One region of the Nonomuraea sp. bgisy101 genome, then DNA from elsewhere that is predicted to be linked to it. Evidence: riboswitches for the same ligand, from Rfam matches in the RefSeq annotation. Region 1 holds a riboswitch; the other holds the start of a gene.
The links. A riboswitch is a leader RNA that binds a small molecule or an ion and turns the genes downstream of it on or off. The one in region 1 is predicted to bind glycine.

Region 2: it holds a riboswitch for glycine, as region 1 does, so the genes downstream of both, gcvP (aminomethyl-transferring glycine dehydrogenase) here and gcvT (glycine cleavage system aminomethyltransferase GcvT) in region 1, are expected to answer to the same signal.

The regions. Positions count from the first base shown of each region.
Region 1 covers NZ_JBYITD010000008.1:336,672-342,196, forward strand. Annotated here, with positions in the region: gene AC3EO4_RS18055 (LysR family transcriptional regulator) at 1-248, opposite strand, end outside; gene AC3EO4_RS18060 (hypothetical protein) at 315-809, opposite strand; gene AC3EO4_RS18065 (DUF6286 domain-containing protein) at 809-1,417, opposite strand; gene AC3EO4_RS18070 (amino acid deaminase/aldolase) at 1,518-2,705, shown strand; gene AC3EO4_RS18075 (DUF3618 domain-containing protein) at 2,707-3,036, opposite strand; gene bcp (thioredoxin-dependent thiol peroxidase) at 3,144-3,617, shown strand; tRNA gene AC3EO4_RS18085 (tRNA-Leu) at 3,697-3,780, shown strand; glycine riboswitch at 3,830-3,927, shown strand; glycine riboswitch at 3,928-4,023, shown strand; gene gcvT (glycine cleavage system aminomethyltransferase GcvT) at 4,057-5,142, shown strand; gene gcvH (glycine cleavage system protein GcvH) at 5,139-5,525, shown strand, end outside.
Region 2 covers NZ_JBYITD010000005.1:169,666-175,190, forward strand. Annotated here, with positions in the region: gene ftsR (transcriptional regulator FtsR) at 1-362, shown strand, start outside; gene AC3EO4_RS11465 (bifunctional nuclease family protein) at 597-1,067, shown strand; gene AC3EO4_RS11470 (MerR family transcriptional regulator) at 1,261-1,881, shown strand; glycine riboswitch at 1,916-2,007, shown strand; gene gcvP (aminomethyl-transferring glycine dehydrogenase) at 2,156-4,996, shown strand; gene AC3EO4_RS11480 (hypothetical protein) at 5,169-5,525, shown strand, end outside.

The DNA.
Region 1 (5,525 bases):
TCGCGCCGCAGCTCGTCGAAGGCGGGCAGCAGCGAGCGCGAGCGCGTCAGCAGCCACTCGCCTCGCGGGGTGGGGCTCACACCGTCGTGCGAGCGGTCGAACAGCGGGCCGCCCACCATCCGCTCGATCCTGCGCAGCTGCGCGGCGATGCCGGGTTGCGACATGCCCAGGGTCGCGGCCGCCTTGGAGATGCTTCCCGTGTCCGCTATGGCGCACAGCACCCGCAGGTGACGAACCTCAAGGTCCACACCGCGAGCTTAAAAGTAAAGAAGCTTTCCAGTAAGGCCCAATCAGGTGGCGGCCACGGGGGCACGTCAGCGACGGACGTGCACGCGGACGATCGCGCCCATGTCGTCCTCGCCGATGTCGCGGCGGACCCTGCCGACGATCTCGCGGTCGAGCTTGGTCACCACCGCGCCCACGTCGGCGGTGACGGGGCAGGTCACCGCCAGCCGCAGCCGGTCCTCACCCACCACCCGCACGCTGGTACGGCTGATCCCGTCCACGTCCTTCAACCCCACGCAGAGCAGGGCCGTACCCGTGCCCGACCGGTTGCCGAGCCTGCCCCAGCCGAGCGCCATGAACAGCCACCGGGTGGCCAGCATGGCGGCCAGCACCAGTGCGAGCGCCAGCCCCCACGAGATCAAGGGGTGCGCGGCGACGAAGCCGTCGAGGTCGGCCTCCAGGACCATGGTGTTCCTGCCCTTGCCGAGCTCGCCGCCGCCGCGCAGGTAGGCGTAGACGCCCGCGCCCAGCAGCACCGCGCCGACCACGCCGAGACCGATCCTGTTGCCGGAGTACTGCCGCATCAGAGCCCCCTCCTGCGCAGCCGCACCACGACCTCGCCCGCGCACATCGCGCCGAGCCCGTTCAGCCGCTCGCCGACGGCGGCGCCGGTCCTGCGCAGCATCTCGCCTGACCGCTCGGCGTCGGAGACGACGGCGACCTCGATCAGGCGGCGGCGCAGCCGCACGCGCACGCTGCGCACCCCGTCGACGTCCTCGGCCACGGACTTGAGCGTCCTGCGCAACCCCGTCCTGGTGATGGCCATGACGATCTTCGGGTCGGCGGTCTCCAGCGCCACCAGCCTGCACCTGCCCGGCACCAGGGCGAGCCCCAGCAGGGCCAGGCCCGTGGCGGCCACCCCCAGCGCTCCCAGCATCAGAGCGGGGTCGGACCATGGGGTCGCGGCCGCCATGGCGACCACCTCGTCGACCGGCACGAGTCCGAGCCTGCCGCCCATCAGCGTGGCCAGGATCTCGGCCGACACCAGCGCCAGCCCGGCCGACAGCGTGAAGGCCACCGCCACGCCCGCGGGGGTACGCGCAGGTCTGAGCACTCTGGCCGCCCTGCGGCGGGGCGTCTCACGCTCGCCCAGAGCGGCTCCGCCAGGCAGGCGCTCCTGGAGTGTTGTCATCACACCGACCAGAGGTACAGGGACCCGCCAGGCCATAAAGCCTTCCCCGCCGCCGGTTTACGGGATCTTTGCCGACGAAAATCGGTATTACCCTGCTTCTATGGACGACCGCCAGCGCTACGACAGGGCCACCGCCGAGTTCGAGCCGCCCTTCGCGATCCTCGATCTGGAGGCGTTGCGCGCCAATGCGGAGAGCCTCGTCCGCCGGGCCGGCGGCAAGCCGATCAGGGTGGCGAGCAAGTCCGTCCGCTCGCGCCCGATCCTGGAGCGCATCCTCGCCATGGACGGCTTCCGCGGCGTCATGGCCTTCACCCTGCCCGAGGCCTTGTGGCTGGTCTCGCACGGCTTCACCGACGTGCTGGTCGCCTACCCCACCGCCGACAGGGCGGCGCTGGCCGCGCTGGCGGCCTCCGAGGAGGCGGCGCGGGAGATCACTCTCATGGTCGACTCCGTCGAGCACCTCGACTTCATCGAGTCGGCGATCCATGACGCCGGTCCCGTCCTGCGACTCTGCCTCGACCTCGACGCCGGGTACGTCGCCTTCGGCGGGCGGTTCCGCGCCGGCGCGCTGCGCTCGCCGGTCCGCGAGCCCGTCCACGCCGCCGACCTGGCCGCCGAGATCGCCAAGCGGCCCGCCTTCCGCCTGGTCGGCCTCATGGCCTACGAGGCGCAGATCGCGGGCGTGGGCGACGACCCGCCGGGCAACGCGGCCTTCGCCCGCGTCATCAGGCTGATGCAGGCCCGCTCGGCCCGCGAGCTGATCGTACGGCGCGGCCGCGTCGTCAACGCCGTCAGGCAGCTGGCCGAGCTGGAGTTCGTCAACGGCGGCGGCACCGGCAGCGTCGATCGCACGGTCAGGGAGAAGGCCGTCACCGAGTGCGCGGCAGGCTCGGGCTTCTTCCACCCCCGGCTCTTCGACTTCTACCGCGGCTTCAGCGGTCGCCCCGCGGCGCTGTTCGCGCTGCCCGTCGTCCGGCGTCCGGCGCTCGGTGTGGTGACGGTGCTCGGCGGCGGCTACCTCGCCTCGGGGGCGCCCGGCCCCTCGCGGCTGCCCCAGCCGTACCTGCCGGCCGGGTTGCGCTACTCCAGCGACGAGGGCGCGGGCGAGGTGCAGACCCCGCTGCTCGGCCAGCCCGCCGAGGACCTGCGGGTCGGCGACAGGGTGTGGTTCCGCCACGCCAAGGCGGGTGAGCTGTGCGAGCGCTTCGCCACGCTGCTGCTGATCGAGGGCGACAAGGTCGTCGAGGAGGTCCCGACCTACAGGGGCGAGGGCAAGACCTTCCTCTGACTCACCTCCTGCGGCGCCTGCCGCGCCACAGGATGATCGCCGCGCCCACCACCAGCACCGCGCCCACGGCGATCAGCGCGGTGCCGATCGGCCGCTCGTCCTCCCACACGTCCTCGGGCTCGTCGCCGAAACGCACCGGCTTGGGTGTGACCCCCACGAGGTCGCCGACCGACGCCACGAAATGCTCGGCCCTTGACTTGACCTCCTCCACGCCCCGCTGGGCCACCCGCTTGGGGCTGACCCTGTCGGCGATGGCGTCGACGGTCTGCGCGAGCTCGGCGCGCGTCTGGGCGATCTTGCGCTCCAGCTCATCAGGGTCGGTGTCGGCCATGGCTCTCCTCTCTCAGGGTGATCAGTCTGTCAGGTCGCATCGCCGTACGGCACAGCGGGCGAAGGCCGAGGGCGAAATGTGTCCCGCCGATTGGTTAGGTTGAGCCCGTGACCGAAACCAAGCTCCAGCCGGGAGACGCCGCTCCGGACTTCACGCTACCCGTGGCCGGCGGCGACGCCGTCTCCCTCGACGCCTACCGCGGCAAGCGCGTCATCCTGTACTTCTACCCCGCCGCGATGACGCCCGGATGCACCAAGCAGGCGTGCGACTTCCGCGACAACCTCGGCCGGTTGACCGACGAGGGCTTCGTCGTGCTCGGCGTGTCGAAGGACAAGACGGACAAGCTGGTGAAGTTCGCCGAGCGCGACGCGCTGACCTTCCCGCTGCTGTCGGATGTCGACCTGGAGGTCCACAAGGCCTACGGCGCGTACGGCGCCAAGAAGCTGTACGGCAAGGAGGTCGTCGGCGTGATCCGCTCGACGTTCGTCATCGACGCCGACGGGAAGATCGAGCAGGCCCTCTACAACGTGAAGGCCACGGGGCACGTGGCGGGCCTGAAGAAGAAGCTGGGGCTGGCCTGACGTCTTCGATCAAGCTCGCGGGCTTGATCGCAAACGAGTGTCTCCGCCCCTGCCCGGGCGCTAAGCTGATGGCGGATGCGCGGGCGTGGCGAAATAGGCATACGCGGCAGGTTTAGGTCCTGTTGGTGGAGACACTGTGGGGGTTCGAGTCCCCCCGCCCGCACCTTTCCCTTGGCGGGCCAATCCGTACTACTCTTGCCTACAGACACCGATGAACCCACGCGGGAGAGCGTCCTGGCATCCGGCCAGGAACCCTGAAGGAGCAAGCCCTCCCCGCGAACCTCTCAAGGCAAAGGACCGCGCGGGCCAGGTGACCTCTGGAAAGCAGGCCTGCGGGGCCTCGCCGAAGGTGAAAGTCCGGCAAACCCGGGCGAAGCTCTCAGGCACCGATGACAGAGGGGGAGGATCCTGGCATCCGACCCATTCTGAGGTGCGAACAATGTCCCGACCGACACCGCTGCGCGACGTACACGAGAGTCTCGGTGCGACGCTGACCGACTTCGCCGGCTGGCTCATGCCGCTGCGCTACGGAAGCGAGTCAGCCGAGCACAACGCCGTCCGCGAGCGGGCCGGGCTGTTCGACCTGTCCCACATGGGGGAGATCTTCGTTACCGGGCCGCAGGCGGCCGAGGCGCTCGACTACGCCCTCGTCGGACACCTGTCCGCGCTCGCGCCCGGCCGCGCCCGCTACACGATGATCGTCAACGAGAGCGGCGGCGTGCTCGACGACCTCATCGTCTACCGGCTGGCCGACCAGGAGTTCATGGTCGTCGCCAACGCCTCCAACTACCTCATGGTCGCCGACCGGCTCACCGAGCGCGCCGAGCGGTTCGACGCCGTCGTCGACGACCGCTCCGACCAGTACGCGCTCATCGCCGTCCAGGGCCCGCGCGCCCAGGAGATCCTCTCCGCCCTCACCGACGCCGACCTCGAAGGCCTGAAGTACTACGCGGGCCTGCCCGGCACCGTCGCCGGCGCCGAGGCGCTCATCGCCCGCACCGGCTACACCGGCGAGGACGGCTTCGAGCTGTTCGTCCGCAACGCCGACGCCGTCGCCCTGTGGCACGCGCTGACCAAGGCGGGCGAGCCGTACGGGATCATGCCCGCGGGTCTGTCCAGCCGCGACACGCTCCGCCTCGAAGCCGGCATGCCGCTGTACGGCAACGAGCTCGACGTCTCGCTCACGCCGTTCGACGCGGGGCTCGGCCGCGTGGTGAAGTTCGACAAGCCCGGCGACTTCGTCGGCAGGGCCGCGCTCGAGCCCGCCAAGGACGTTCCGCCGCGCCGCCGCCTCGTCGGCCTGGTCGCGACGGGCCGCAGGGTCCCGCGCCACGGATTCCCTGTCACCAAGGACGGTGCCGTCGTGGGAGAGGTGACCAGCGGCGCCCCGTCGCAGTCCCTCGGCAGGCCCATCGCGATGGCGTACGTGGACACTGGGATAGAAGAAGGTCTGACCGTTGACATCCGGGGCAGTCACGAGGCTGTGGACCTGGTTGAGCTGCCTTTCTACAGGAGGAACAAGTGAGCACCATCCCTGACGACCTGAGCTACACCAAGGAGCACGAGTGGGTCGGCGGCCTCGACGACGGCCTGACCGTGACGGTGGGCATCACCGCCTACGCGGCCGAGGCGCTGGGCGACGTGGTCTACGTGCAGCTCCCCGAGGTCGGGGCGACGTTCGAGGCCGGTGACTCCGTCGGTGAGGTCGAGTCGACCAAGTCCGTGAGCGAGATCTACGCCCCGGTGGCCGGTGAGGTCGTCGAGGTCAACCAGGCCGTGGTGGACAAGCCCGACCTGGTCAACAGCGAGCCGTACGGCGAGGGCTGGATGTTCAGGGTCCGCATGTCCGGCGACCCCGAGGACCTGCTGAGCGCGGAGGAGTACACCGCGCTCACGTCAGGCGACAAC
Region 2 (5,525 bases), on a different contig from region 1:
GGTTCAGCCGCGCCGAGCTGCTGGAGGCCAGCGGGCTCGACGACGAGACGCTCACCGAGCTCGAGGACTACGGCCTGCTCGCGCCGGTCGCCAGGCGCTATGACGAGGACGCGCTGAACGTGGCCCGCAGCGTCGGCTCCCTGGCCAAGTACGGCCTGCACGCCAGGCACCTGCGCGCGGTCAAGGCCGCGGCCGAGCGCGAGGCCGGTCTGGTCGAGCAGACCGTCGCCCCCATTCTCAAACGGCGCGCCCCCGGCGCCATCGGCGAGGCCGGCGAGACGGCCAGACAGCTGTCGGGGCAGCTCCTCGACCTGCACGCCGCCCTTCTGCGGGCCGCCGTCCGCTCTGTTCTCGGCGGCTGAGTCCCGGCCGCCATACCCGTTCGGGACACGTCCGGCGCGCTCCCGCGCGGCCGCTGCGAGAGTTTCGAACGCCCGCTCCGCCGACGCCGCAGGGGGTGGAGGCGGTGAGCGAAGGGATCACGGAGGCGGGTAGGTTGGCTGGGAGCCTCAGGGGCAGGGATATTACTTACCCAGTGGGTGTTACGTTGAAGTGCGGAAGATTCCGGCCCATGGATCGTGAATTCGGAGCAGCCCGTGTTGCAGATGGAGGTAGTGGGCGTTCGCGTTGAAATGCCCACAAATCAGCCGATCGTTCTGCTCAAGGAGGCGCAGGGTGAGAGGTTTCTCCCGATCTGGATAGGAATGACCGAAGCCACGGCCATCGCCCTTGCCCAAGCGGAGGAGCCGCCGCCCAGGCCATTGACCCACGACCTGTTCAGGGATGTGCTGAGCGCGCTGGGCGTCGGCCTGCGCGCGGTCAACATCGTCGCTCTGCGTGATGGGATCTTCTTCGCCGATCTGGTGTTCTCCAACGGCGTCGAGGTCAGCGCGCGCCCGTCCGACTCCATCGCCCTGGCACTGCGCACCGGTGCGCGGATCTTCGCCAGCGAGGAGGTCGTGCAGGAGGCCGGGGTGATCATCCCTGATGACCAGGAGGATGAGGTGGAGAAGTTCAGGGAGTTCCTTGACACCATCACGCCCGAGGACTTCGGACGCGCTGGGTAGGACTCCCTTCGTGAAGGCTCGTACCCTTGGCCGACACCTGGGGTACGCATTTCACTGCATTTACGCTTCACGACGCGCCGAGCCGGATCGTTGACTGCGGATGGTCACGGTCCTACGGTGCAAGTGAAACCTGTGGTTGTCCTTTGCGAACCCCCAGATCAGACCACGGGATGAGAGAAAGCCGGAGGTCCGCGTGGCGGTCAGCAGCGGCGAGGGAAAGACGGCCGGCCAGGAAGACCCGGTGCGGCGCGAGAGTGCGCGCCAGCGTGCGGGTGAGCAGGGCCTGCTCTTCGACGAGCAGCCTACGACTCTGCCTGGCGACATCGGCTATCGCGGCCCCACGGCCTGCGCGGCGGCCGGCATCACCTACAGGCAACTGGACTACTGGGCGCGCACGGGCCTGGTCGAACCCACGATAAGAGCCGCTCAGGGCTCGGGTTCCCAGCGCCTCTACAGCTTCCGCGACATCCTGGTGCTCAAGGTCGTCAAGCGGCTGCTCGACACCGGCGTGTCGCTCCAGCAGATCCGCACCGCCGTCCAGCACCTGAGAGACAGGGGCGTCGGCGACCTCAGCAGGATCACGCTCATGAGCGACGGAGTGAGCGTCTACGAGTGCACCTCGGCCGACGAGGTCATCGACCTGCTGCAAGGCGGTCAGGGAGTGTTCGGTATCGCGCTGGGCAGGGTCTGGCGCGAAGTCGAGGGATCGCTCGCGGAGCTGCCGGGGGAACGGGCGGCGGTCGAGGACACCGTCCCGGCCGACCATCCCGCTGACGAACTGGCCCAGCGCCGCAAGGCTCGCCGACTGGGCTGATCCCCGAACGCTGGTAGCCTAGGCCTGTAGCTGACGACCCCGTGCGGGAGAGTCCCCGGGCATCCGGGGCGCCGAAGGAGCAACCCTCCCCGGAATCTCTCAGGCATCCAGTACCGCTCGGGTGAGGCAACTCTGGAAAGCAGGCACGCCAGCCAGGCGCGTCTCACCGACGGTGCAAGCCCGCGGAATCGCGGGCGAACCTCTCAGGTTGATGACAGAGGGGGAGACCCGGCATAAGCCCGTGCGCTCTCCATCAGCCTTGGGAGGCAGATCCATGACCGAGCCCCTCAGCGACCTCGCTGCCCCGCCTTTCGCGACCCGTCATATCGGTCCCTCGGACGCCGAGCAGGCCAAGATGCTGGAGGCGGTCGGTTTCGAGTCGGTCGCCGACCTCGTGGCTGTCGCCGTGCCCGAGGCCATCAGGGCCAAGGACCAGTTGAGGCTGCCCGCCGCGGCCGGCGAGACCGAAGTGATCGCCGAGCTGCGGGCGCTGGCCGACCGCAACAAGGTGCTCACCTCGATGATCGGCCTGGGTTACTACGACACGATCACCCCGGCCGTGATCAGGCGTAACCTGCTGGAGAACCCCGGCTGGTACACCGCCTACACGCCCTACCAGCCCGAGATCTCCCAGGGCAGGCTCGAGGCGCTGCTCAACTTCCAGACCGTCGTCTCCGATCTGACCGGCCTCGACGTGGCGGGCGCCTCCCTGCTGGACGAGGCCACGGCCGCCGCCGAGGCGATGACGCTGGCGCGCAGGGCCGGCAAGTCCAAGAGCAACGTCTTCGTCGTTGACGCGGACGCGCTGCCCCAGACCAAGGCCGTCCTGGCCACCAGGGCCGAGCCGCTGGGCATCGAGCTGGTCGTCGACTCCCTCGACGGCGAGCTGCCCGAGTGTTTCGGCGTGCTCGTGCAGTACCCGGGCGCCTCCGGCCGCCTGCGTGACTTCCGCGCCCTGGCCGAGGCGGCCCACGCGCACAACGCGCTGGTGGTGGCCGCCGCCGACCTGCTGTCGCTGACGCTGGTCGCCGCCCCCGGCGACCTGGGCGCCGACATCGCGATCGGCTCCTCGCAGCGCTTCGGCGTGCCGTTCGGCTTCGGCGGGCCGCACGCCGCCTACATGTCGGTCCGCGAGGGCCTGCAGCGGCAGATGCCGGGACGGCTCGTCGGCGTGTCGGTGGACGTCGACGGCGACCCCGCCTACCGCCTGGCCCTGCAGACCCGCGAGCAGCACATCCGCAGGGAGAAGGCCACCAGCAACATCTGCACCGCCCAGGTGCTGCTGGCCGTCATCGCCGGCATGTACGCCGTCTACCACGGCCCCGAGGGGCTGCGCCGCATCGCCCAGCGCACCCACCGCATGGCCGTCACGCTCGCCGCCGCCCTGCGCGGGGGACGGGTCGAGGTCGTCCACGACGTCTTCTTCGACACCGTGCTGGCCCGCGTGCCCGGCAGGGCCGCCCAGGTCGTCGCCTCCGCCGCCGAGCGCGGGATCAACGTGTGGGCGGCCGACGCCGACCACGTCTCGATCGCCTGCGACGAGAAGACGACCCTGGCCCACCTGGAGCAGGTCGCCGCCGCGTTCGGCGTGAGCGTCTCGCTGACCGACCTGGCCGGTGAGGACGCGCTGCCCGGGGAACTGGTCAGGGAAGGCGACTACCTCACCCACCCGGTCTTCCACAGCCACCACTCCGAGACCTCGATGCTGCGCTACCTGCGCAGGCTCCAGGACAAGGACATCGCGCTCGACAGGTCGATGATCCCGCTCGGCTCCTGCACGATGAAGCTCAACGCCACCACCGAGATGGAGCCCATCACCTGGCCCGAGTTCGCGGGCATCCACCCCTACGCGCCCGTCGAGCAGGCCGGCGGCTACGTCGAGCTGGTCGAGACGCTGGAGGGCTGGCTGGCCGAGGTGACCGGCTACGACGCCGTCTCCATCCAGCCGAACGCGGGCTCGCAGGGCGAGTTCGCCGGGCTGCTGGCCATCCGCGCCTACCACCGCGCCAACGGCGACACCCACCGCGACGTCTGCCTCATCCCCTCCTCCGCGCACGGCACCAACGCCGCCAGCGCCGTCATGGCGGGCATGCGCGTCGTGGTCGTGGCCTGCGACGACGACGGCAACGTCGACCTGGCCGACCTCGACGCCAAGATCGCCAAGCACGCGGACACGCTGGCCGCGATCATGGTGACGTACCCGTCCACGCACGGCGTCTACGAGGAGACGATCACCGAGGTCTGCGCCAAGGTCCACGAGGCGGGCGGCCAGGTCTACGTCGACGGGGCCAATCTCAACGCCCTGGTCGGTCTCGCCAAGCCGGGCGAGTTCGGCGCCGACGTCTCCCACCTCAACCTGCACAAGACCTTCTGCATCCCGCACGGCGGTGGCGGGCCCGGCGTGGGTCCCGTGGCCGTCCGCGGTCACCTGGCCGCCTACCTGCCGGGACACCCGCTGCACAACGGCTCGCCCGTCGGCCCCGTCTCGGCCGCGCCGTACGGCTCGGCCGGGATCCTGCCGATCTCGTGGGCCTACGTCAGGATGATGGGCGGTGAGGGCCTCAAGGCCGCCACCGAGCAGGCCATCCTGTCGGCCAACTACCTCGCCAGGCGCCTGGCCCCGCACTACCCCGTGCTCTACACCGGGCGTGGCGGCCTGGTCGCCCACGAGTGCATCATCGACCTGCGCCAGATCACCAAGGAGACCGGCGTCACGGTCGACGACGTGGCCAAGCGCCTGATCGACTACGGCTTCCACGCGCCGACCATGTCCTTCCCCGTCGCGGGCACGCTCATGATCGAGCCGACCGAGAGCGAGGACCTGGCCGAGATCGACAGGTTCGTCGAGGCGATGGTCGCCATCCGCGGCGAGATCGCCAAGGTGGCCGACGGCTCCTACGACAAGACCGACAACCCGCTGCGCAACGCCCCGCACACCGCGGAGTCGCTGGTGGCCGACGAGTGGACGCACCCGTACACGCGGACCGAGGCCGCCTACCCCGTCCAGGGGCTGCGCGACGGGAAGTACTTCTCGCCCGTGCGCAGGATCGACCAGGCCTACGGCGACCGCAACCTGGTCTGCGCCTGCCCGCCCCTGTCGGCGTACGAGGACTGACCGATCGAGCGACCGAGGACGGGCGGCCTTCCCACGGAAGGCCGCCCGTCCGGCTTCGTCGGGCCGGAGCCAACACCGGTGCACAGGATGGTCATGTCGGGCGACGCGGCGGCCCGAAATCGTTAGGCTCGACGTTGATCGCCATCGGTTGGTCGCCGTCGAAGGAGCCTTGTTGACGTCCCCCGAGCTCGACACCCCGCTGACCACCGGCCCGCTCGAGCGGGCCCGCCGTCTCGCAGAGAGCGGCGATCTGGAAGGCGCGGCCGCGATCTTCGCGGAGCTGTCCGCCGACCCCGAGGGTCACGACAGGGCGCAGGCCGCCGTCGGGCTCGCCGTGGTGCTGGAGGAGCGGGGCGACCTGGCGGGCGCCAGGACCGCCGCCCGGGCCGCGCTGGCCACGGGACACCCCGAGTACGCCGCGCAGGCCGCCTGCCACCTCGCGCGCGGCTTCGAGCGGGAGGGCAACGCCGAGCAGGCCAGGGGCGCGTGGCAGGCCGTCATCGGCGTCGGGACGGCCGCCTATCTTCCC